DNA from 3 places in the Solibacillus sp. genome. Region 1 is predicted to be linked to each of the others. Evidence: riboswitches for the same ligand, from Rfam matches in the RefSeq annotation. Region 1 holds a riboswitch; each other region holds the start of a gene.
What was found. A riboswitch is a leader RNA that binds a small molecule or an ion and turns the genes downstream of it on or off. The one in region 1 is predicted to bind S-adenosylmethionine.
Positions count from the first base shown of each region.

Region 2: another riboswitch for S-adenosylmethionine. It lies ahead of ABS917_RS06010 (O-acetylhomoserine aminocarboxypropyltransferase/cysteine synthase family protein); the one in region 1 lies ahead of metK (methionine adenosyltransferase).
Region 3: another riboswitch for S-adenosylmethionine. It lies ahead of metA (homoserine O-acetyltransferase MetA); the one in region 1 lies ahead of metK (methionine adenosyltransferase).

Region 1 is NZ_JBELZM010000003.1:14,334-17,618, reverse strand. It holds gene ABS917_RS04390 (gamma carbonic anhydrase) at 1-468, shown strand, start outside; gene metK (methionine adenosyltransferase) at 565-1,761, opposite strand; SAM riboswitch class I at 2,024-2,139, opposite strand; gene pckA (phosphoenolpyruvate carboxykinase (ATP)) at 2,338-3,285, shown strand, end outside.
Region 2 is NZ_JBELZM010000004.1:87,473-90,757, forward strand. It holds gene ABS917_RS06005 (hypothetical protein) at 235-633, opposite strand; gene ABS917_RS06010 (O-acetylhomoserine aminocarboxypropyltransferase/cysteine synthase family protein) at 826-2,130, opposite strand; SAM riboswitch class I at 2,248-2,362, opposite strand; gene nfsA (oxygen-insensitive NADPH nitroreductase) at 2,609-3,285, shown strand, end outside.
Region 3 is NZ_JBELZM010000014.1:24,376-27,660, forward strand. It holds gene ABS917_RS13750 (AAA domain-containing protein) at 1-394, shown strand, start outside; gene ABS917_RS13755 (nucleoside-diphosphate sugar epimerase) at 410-1,162, shown strand; SAM riboswitch class I at 1,226-1,333, shown strand; gene metA (homoserine O-acetyltransferase MetA) at 1,490-2,431, shown strand; gene ABS917_RS13765 (ABC transporter ATP-binding protein) at 2,481-3,251, opposite strand.

The DNA.
Region 1 (3,285 bases):
GCATTTATTGCCGACTATGCCACAATCACCGGTGATGTGACTATAGGAGCCGAAACTTCAATTTGGTTTAACACAGTAATCCGAGGCGATGTGAACAAAACAATAATTGGCGACCGTGTCAGCATCCAGGATTTGAGCTGCCTTCACCAAAGTCCCGCTTATCCTCTCATTATTGAAGATGAAGTAACAGTTGGTCATCAAGTTATATTACATAGCTGTACAATTAAAAAACGCGCTTTAGTTGGTATGGGTTCCATCATATTGGACGGGGCCGTTATAGGCGAGGGAGCATTTGTCGGTGCCGGCAGTCTTGTTCCACCGGGAAAAGTGATACCTCCTAATTGTTTAGCAATGGGTCGCCCAGCAAAAGTCGTACGTGAAGTAACTGCAGAAGATCGTGCAGATATGGATCGGATTATTTCCGAATATGTAGCGAAGGGACAATACTATAAATCGCTTCAGAAGTAATTTCACTGTTTGTCGAAATCTCTACCTATTAATTAGATGGTTAACTGGAAATTATAAAAAAGGAGCTATCCATTTAACTGGATGCTCCTTTATTTATTAAATTCCTGCTTTTGCTTTTAATTCAGCTGCTTTATCCGTATTTTCCCATGGCACATTTAAATCTGTGCGACCGAAATGTCCGTATGCTGCTGTTTGCTTATAGATTGGGCGACGTAAATCAAGCATTTTAATAATGCCTGCAGGACGTAAATCAAAAAGTTCACGAACCCAATTTACGATTTGTGATTCAGCTACTTTTCCTGTACCGAACGTATCAACTGCGATTGAAACAGGTTGTGCAACACCGATTGCATATGCCAGTTGCACTTCAGCACGGTCAGCTAAGCCAGCTGCTACAATGTTTTTAGCAACATAGCGTGCTGCATATGCTGCAGAGCGGTCAACTTTCGTTGCATCCTTACCAGAGAATGCTCCGCCACCATGACGCGCATAACCGCCGTAAGTATCAACAATTATTTTACGACCAGTAAGACCTGCATCTCCTTTAGGTCCGCCGATTACGAAGCGGCCTGTCGGGTTGATGAAGTACTTTGTAGCCTCATCCAATAAATGAGCAGGAACTACCGGTTTAATAACGTGTTCTTTAATGTCTGTTTGGATTTGTTCCAATGTTGCTTCTTCATCGTGCTGTGTTGAAATAACGATTGTATCCACACGAACCGGTACATTGTTTTCATCATATTCGATTGTTACTTGTGTTTTACCATCCGGACGTAAATATTCCAATTCCCCTGATTTACGCACTTCTGTTAAACGACGCGCTAATTTGTGAGCTAAAGAAATAGGCATCGGCATAAGTTCAGGTGTTTCGTTACATGCATAACCGAACATTAAACCTTGGTCGCCTGCACCGATTGCTTCAAGTTCATCTTCAGTCATTGAACCTTCACGTGCTTCCAATGCCTGGTCAACACCTTGTGCAATGTCTGGTGATTGTTCTCCCACTGCTACTAGTACTGCAAGATTTTCAGCATCAAAGCCGTACTTACCGCGTGTATAGCCGATTTCTGCTACTGTATCGCGGATAATTCCTTTCATATCTACATAAGTAGAAGTTGTAATTTCACCAGATACTAATACTAAGCCTGTTGTTACCGTAGTTTCACAAGCTACACGTGCATTTGGATCTGCAGCTAAAATAGCGTCTAAAATGGCATCCGAGATTTGATCACAAATTTTGTCCGGATGTCCTTCCGTTACACTTTCTGATGTAAACAGTCGACGATTTGTCATGTCATTTCCTCCTAAATCACTTTGGCAATTGTTTTTTATTGATACGGTACTCATTACCCATGTCCGTCATATTGCAATTACGCTTCTGCGTATCCGCCTTTTTAACGTCAAGCTATATTTGCTTTAACACGAGGGTCTGAAAGGCTGTAACTATATAATTTTCGCTCAGTACGAAATTGCAAAACAAAATAAAAAAAATCCTTTCTCTCATAGCCGTGTTCATCACACGTGAGGAAAGGATATTACGTTTCGTTACCTTTCACTCTTATCGTTCAAGGGAAATTTTGCCCTTGCATCAGGTTGGCACCAACACGTATAAAATATACGCAGGTTGCCGGGTTTCATAGGGCCTGCCCCTCCACCAGCTCGGGATAAGAGTATCCGTTCAATTAAACATCTTACGCAAAAAATCAAGTACTGTCAACAAATTTTGACTTTTTTCGATCCGCTAAAATTTACGAAAAAATAATTTGCAATTAGTATAGATTATTTCACTTAATGTGTTATACTATTTTTGAATTAGGAATCAACTCCCCTCTATAAGGGAATACTATAAAAAAGGATGGTATTTAATAGATGAATTCGGTAGAAATTGCTAACGAGCTGAAAGAACTTTTAAACGGGGAAAACATCAAAACTCAATTATCTGTTCCACAATTAATTGAAAAAGCGACATCACGCGGAGAAGCAACGCTAACTGTTGAAGGTGCATTACGTGCTGAAACAGGCAAGTATACTGGCCGCTCTCCAAAAGATAAATATATAGTAAAAGAAGAAATTTGCGACAATAAAATCGATTGGGGTAAAGTAAACCGTCCGATCTCAGCAGAAGTATTTGATAAACTTTATGTAAAAGTTGTAAATTACTTAAAAGAACGTGACGAGTTATATGTATTCAACGGTTTTGCTGGTGCAGACAAAGAGTCTCAATTATCTATTAAAGTAATTAACGAATATGCTTGGCATAATCTATTCTGTCATCAATTATTCATCCGCCCAACAGCAGAAGAATTGGCTAAACACGCTGCCGAGTTTACAATTGTATCTGCGCCAAACTTCAAAGCAGATCCTGAAGTAGACGGTACTGGATCGGAAACATTTATTATAACATCTATCGAAAAGAAAATCATCTTAATCGGCGGAACTGAGTACGCAGGTGAAATGAAGAAGTCAATCTTCGGTATTATGAACTACTTGTTACCTGAACAAGGTATCTTCCCGATGCACTGCTCTGCTAACGTTGGTGAAGAAGGCGATGTAGCATTATTCTTCGGTTTATCTGGTACAGGAAAAACAACGTTATCAGCTGACAAAGACCGTAAATTAATCGGTGATGATGAGCATGGCTGGTCTGACAATGGCGTATTCAACATTGAAGGTGGTTGCTACGCAAAAACAATCAACCTTTCTGCTGAAAATGAGCCGGAAATATACAATGCGATCCGCTTTGGTTCAGTATTGGAAAACGTTGCTGTAGACCCTGAATCACGTGAATGTGACTATGCAGACGGTTCTTTAACAGAA
Region 2 (3,285 bases), on a different contig from region 1:
TTCTAATAAAAACGTCAACACCAGTTTCGCACACGTTTCTTGCTTGAAAAGAATCGTACCCAAACCCTAAGTTCACCCAAATTCTAATAACATCACCATTTCTTCTAATATCCCCAAAACTTGCTCTAATAACCGTCTTCATTCTTTTCTAATAAAACGCCATACTCCGTACAAGAAGTCGTCAAAAAATAAAAAAACACTAGCAAGGGGGCTCGCTAGTGTTCCGGAATTATTTTATACTGCCACGCTAATATCATTATATGTCCGTAAACGATAGGCAGTTAAAATCTTGGTCATGACGATTTCCTCTTTTGCGGAGTAGTCAGGGATCGCATATGGGCGCTCCACTAACTGAAATTCACCATATTTTAAGAACCACTCTCTGGCTGGCGATAAAATATGGGCTGTACCATGAATCTTGTATTCCTCGGCAACTTCTTTTACAACATAACCCGCTGTGGCAAGATCGTGAGCTTGTTCTGAGAAAGCACTGTGTCCAAAAACATACTGCCACATAGTATTTACATCTGCCAAAATTCGCTGGATAGCGCAAGCGTTCACAAATTCCTTTACGTCATTTAGTTCATAAATAATATAGGCTGCAACGTTCTGTGCACTGTATACTTTCCCCATGTTGAACAACTCCTTTTCTTCCAATGATGCTGCAACATCACTTCTAAATTTTTCCGGTTGGTAATTTTATTATCCCAATTGTATTACTTGGTATTTAATTTGTCAATAAAACTTATAAAAATAGTAGGGATTAATTTTCTGAAAATTGCTTAGCTTCTCGAATGGGAAAAGCTAAGCCTTTTTTATAGTTTTTTATGCGTTCGTTTCTACGCCTACTTCAGCCGCAACTTTCGCTAATGCCTGTTCTAAATCCGCGATAATATCTTCTGCTGCTTCTAACCCGATCGATAAGCGAATGAGCTCTTCCGATACGCCGGCAGTTTTTAATTCTTCAGCAGATAACTGTTGGTGCGTTGTGCTCGCAGGATGGATAATCAATGAACGGGCATCCCCAACGTTGGCTACATGCGAGAATAATTCCACGTTATCAATTACTTGGCGCCCTGCTTCACGTCCCCCTTTAATACCGAACGTAATGATTGATCCGAAGCCGTTTTTCAAATATTTTTTCGCTAAATCATGTGTCTCAAAATCTTCAAAGCCGTTGTAATTTACGTATTCCACAAATGGGTGGTTTCTTAAATACTCGGCAACTTTTTGTGTGTTTTCATTGTGACGGACAATACGCAAATGAAGCGTTTCAAGTCCTTGCAGGAAGTTAAATGCAGCGTCAGCAGATAATGTTGGACCAAAATCTCGCAATAGTTGAACACGAAGCTTTGTCGCAAATGCAGCGCCTGCTGTGTCAATTCCGTAGCGTAGACCATGGTAAGAAGTATCCGGTTCCGTAAATCCTGGATGTCTTCCTTGTGTCCAGTCGAACTTCCCGGCATCAACGACAATCCCGCCGATTGTCGTTCCATGACCGCCAATCCACTTTGTTGCAGAATGAATGACAACATCCGCGCCGAATTCAATCGGATTACTTCCGTATGGGGAAGCAAATGTGCTGTCTATTAATAAAGGAAGACCATTGTCATGAGCGATGTTCGCTACCGCTTCAATATCGAGTACTTTCAAGCTTGGATTTCCGATTATTTCTGCGAAGATCGCCTTCGTTTTATCAGTGATTGCCGCTTGGAAGTTTGCAGGATCTGATTCATCCACAAACTTTACTGTAATGCCGTAGCGAGGCAATGTAGTTGCGAATAAATTGTATGTCCCTCCGTAAAGAGAACCTGCCGCAACAATCTCATCTCCTGCACCGGCAACGTTTAAAATAGAAAATGCTACTGCTGCTGCGCCAGATGAAAGCCCTACTGCAGCAGTACCCCCTTCTAATAAAGCAACCCGTTCTTCAAATGCCCCGACTGTCGGGTTCATAATACGAGAATAAATATTGCCTGTTTCCTGTAATGCAAAAAGACGTTGCGCATGAGCTGTGTCGTTAAATGCATAGGCCGTTGTACGGTAAACCGGGACTGCGATTGCTCCTGTTTCCGGGTCTGGCTTTTGACCCCCGTGTAATAATAGTGTTTCAGGTCTTAAATTTGTCATTTTATTACCCCCAAAAATTTAATCGATGGTGAAATCGGTGTTTTTTGAGGAGGATTTTTTAAATGAAAAAAACCCTCTTCAGTTAAGAAGAGGGTTGCGCATGAGCAAGTTTGCCTCCTCTTATCTTTCAAAATGATTGTCCATTTTGTAGGATTTAGCACCTTAGTCAGTTCATCACTTACTGGTTGCCGGGCATCTCAGGGCCTATTCCCTCCGCCGCTCTTGATAAGAGTTATGTGATTTGTGTTCCATCGTTGAGTCTCAGTATAAAACATACTAATCCGATATGTCAACACAAAAAAATTAAAATTTTCAGATTTATATTCTGATTACTCTTATCTGTATATAACGATATGCAAAAATCCCCTTCCTATGAATTTGAACAGACGCTAATAATCGACTTCAAGTAAAATATTGGCTAAAATAAGTTTGAAGGATAAACAATTAAGTTTTTATTACATAAAAGGGAGATGTTCACGTGAATACTAAAGAATTATTACGCAGTCATACATCTGTTCGTAAATATACAGGTGAGGAAATTTCAAAAGAAACTGTCATCGATTTAATCGAAACAGCACAAATGGCGGCAAGTTCGCATTTTGTTCAGGCATACAGTGTCATTTGGGTAACGGATGAAGAAAAGAAATCGAAGCTTGGTGAACTGTCTAAAAACGAATTTCAGTTTAAAACAGCGGGTGCCTCTTTCTTGTTTTGCGTAGATTTTAAACGTTTGCTGGTAGCTGGTCAAAAGCACGGGGTTGATATTTCTGCTGACACAGCTGAAAACGTGCTTGTAGGGGTAGCAGATGTTGCGTTATTTGCCCAAAACTTCGTTATTGCAGCTGAATCAATGGGTTACGGCATTTGCTATATCGGTGGTGCCCGTACAAATCCTAAGGAAATCAGCGAGCTGTTTAATTTACCGGAGTACGTTTTCCCGTTATTTGCCATGACAATTGGTACACCGACAAAACGCAATGAAACAAAACCACGTTTACCGGTAGCTGCAGTATTGCATGAAAATGGTTATGACGTTGATAAATACGAGACGCTTCTAGATGAGTACGATGGAATTATGGAAGACTATTACAGCAGCCGTTCTTCGAATCAGAAGACTGCAACATGGACGAAACAAATGGCTGATTACTTGGTTGA
Region 3 (3,285 bases), on a different contig from region 1:
AGCACAAGGGCTGATTCCACATGACGCATTAAAATCGGTGGGCGTTATTTCATTCTACGCGGAGCAGGTGAAGCGCATCAATCGTCTGATTGAACAGGAAATCAATGTACCTCATTTACACATCCGTACAGGGTCGGTCGATAAATTCCAAGGGATGGAGATGGATGTGATTATCGTCAGCATGGTGCGGAATCATGACAATGAACGCGGAGAAATAGGGTTTGCGAAAGATTACCGCCGTCTGAATGTTGCATTATCCCGCGCTCGGGAACTGCTTATTATGATCGGCAGTACCGAAATGTTTACAAAACGTCCAAAGAGCGCGAAAACACGGGATATGTATGCCCATGTATTAACGACAGCAAAAGAGCAGGACGGCTATTTTGCTGTGTAGAAACAGGGGGATTGAATGGATTTACAAAATACAGTTTTACAGCTGCAGAAAGAACTCGTCCAAAACCCGTCCATTGAAATCAAAAAGCAAATGCAATATGCCATTCCGATTCACACATTGGAAGTGAAATATCATCCGGTGATGCGCAATGCCATGGATATTTTAATGAAGATGATGCTCATTTCATTTGAGAAGGCGAAACTGAAAAATGTAGAGCTTTTAGCCGAAATTTTATTGGTGGAACCGTTATTTATCCATGATTTGACGAATAAAATGTTACGACTGGGTATGATTGTGAAGGAACAGGAATTTGCACTTACTGCTAAAGGGAAAGCACAGCTGGAATCGGGCATTTTTGAAGAAGAACTTGAAGAAACAAGTTATTTTATTCAATACAGCCCGATTCATGAACAGCCATTGGAGGGCGATCTGGAGGAATTTGCGGACTTGGAAGAGTTTCCGGAGCCTTTCCCGACAATCGAAACAGAAGAAATCGAAGCGATTGAAGAAACCGTGCTGATTGATTTCATTCAACAGCAACTTTCCGAACAACCCGTGGCGGAAGATGAAGTACCGCACTATATAACAAGTGTTGTTTCAACTGAATCGATCCAGATTAATGATATACCGGTCCTATGTTTTTTACTTTTTGATCAAAAGGAGAACAGGCATTTTGTACGGGTATACAATACATTGACACGTGTTTGGGATGAACAGCTGGAGAAAATTTTATTCAATATAGAAAAAGAACAGCTGCAGGAAGAGTGAAATAATATTTTTGGAATTATTGCAAAATTATAAAGTACATGATACACTAATGACAATTTAATAGTCTTATCAAGAGAAGCGGAGGGACTTGGCCCGATGATGCTTCAGCAACCTCTAGTACAACTAGAAAGGTGCTACTTCCAGCAAGGTGTTAACCTTGGCAGATAAGAACGGGTAAAAAAGCCCCTCTCAATTCTGTTTTGCTGGAATGAGAGGGGCTTTTTATATTGTTCCGGAACGGTTCGTTTCGCTCTTAAAACAATGCATTGCCTGAATACCACAGATTATTAAAAGATAGTTGAAAAAGCTTATGAGGGGGAAAGTGGAATGCCGATTAATATTCCGAAACATTTACCGGCGGGTGAACTGCTTAGAAAAGAGAAGATTTTCGTCATGGAGGAAGACCGTGCGAAAACACAGCAGATTCGACCGTTAAATATTTTAGTGTTTAATTTAATGCCTGAAAAAGAGAAAACCGAACTGCAATTACTGCGCTTACTCGGTAACACACCATTACAGGTAGATGTGACATTTTTAAACACGGCTACATACGAATCAAAAAATGTTTCCAAATCGCATTTAGATACGTTTTACCGGACGTTTGACCAAGTGAAGCACCGCCGTTTTGATGGACTCATTATTACGGGAGCGCCAGTAGAGAAAATGGATTTTGAAGATGTAGGCTACTGGAATGAAATTACGCATGTAATGGATTGGGCAAATGAACATGTGACTTCAATCATGTATATATGTTGGGGCGCTCAAGCTGCCCTGTATCACCATTTTGGCATCGGAAAATTCGAATTGCCGAAAAAGTGCTCCGGTGTTTATTCACATGTGATCACGGATTTAACAGTAGATTTAGTAAGGGGCTTCAGTGATGAGTATGTGGCACCTCATTCACGCCATACATCGGTTTCGATTGATGAAGTGAGGGCACACCCTGACTTGCGTTTACTAAGCTATTCGGATGATGCGGGCGTGTTTATCGTTCAATCGAAAAACAATAAGCATATAATGATTACAGGACATTTGGAGTATGATGCAACGACATTATCGGATGAGTACTTCCGCGATGTTGAGAAGGATCCGGACAATACGGAAATTCCGATTAACTATTTCCCGAACAACGACCCGCTGCAGGCACCGAAAAATGTTTGGCGTGCCCATTCTCATCTGTTGTTCTACAACTGGCTGAACTACTACGTTTACCAAGAAACACCGTATGAATGGCATTACGTCGATGAAAATATTGAATATCATATTTAATGTTTATAAATGAAACGAACCAGCAAGAGATGGACTCCTGCTGGTTCGTTTATTTAATTGCGACCCAGGCACGTTCGCGTTCGATCTGCAAACTGATTTCCCGCCCGAAGAAATCGCTTAATAATTCGTTAGTTAAAACAACTTCGCGTGTATTGGCTTCGACATTTTTTCCGTCTTTCATTAAAAGTACATGGCTAAAACAAGGAAGTATTTCTTCTACATGATGCGTAACATAAATAAGGGTAGGGCCGTTTTCTGCTTCTGCAATCTGTTCAATCGTTTGCAGCAAGTTTTCCCGTTCGATCAAGTCCAGACCGCCACACGGCTCATCCAATATCAAAATTTCCGAATCCGCCATAATGGCCCTTGCTATTTGAACACGCTGCCGTTCACCTTGTGACAAATGCTCGAATGATTTATTCGCTAAATGGTCGCAGTGAAAATGCTTCATAATCGAAACAGCATGTTCTATTTCTTCTTCCGTCACATCATTGAACAGGCGAAGGGCACCGAATTTTCCACTGAGCACGATTTCAATCGCATTATCCTGCCAGTTGAAATTATCGATCATCGCATTGCTGACCCAGCCGATCCGAGTCCGCAGTTTTGGTATATATGTCTTCCCATATGTTTCACCCAGTACTTGGACGTTTCCTTCATTTGGCCAAATATAGCCGTTAATTACTTTCAGCAAAGTCGTTTTACCGGAGCCGTTCAGCCCTAAAATGGCCCAATGCTGTCCCTTTTGTACATGCCAGCTTAAATCGTTTAAAATCTTTTTGTCATTGCGATATAAATGGATATTTTCAATATGTATCATTTAAAAACACCTCCACATACTACTATGCACTTTT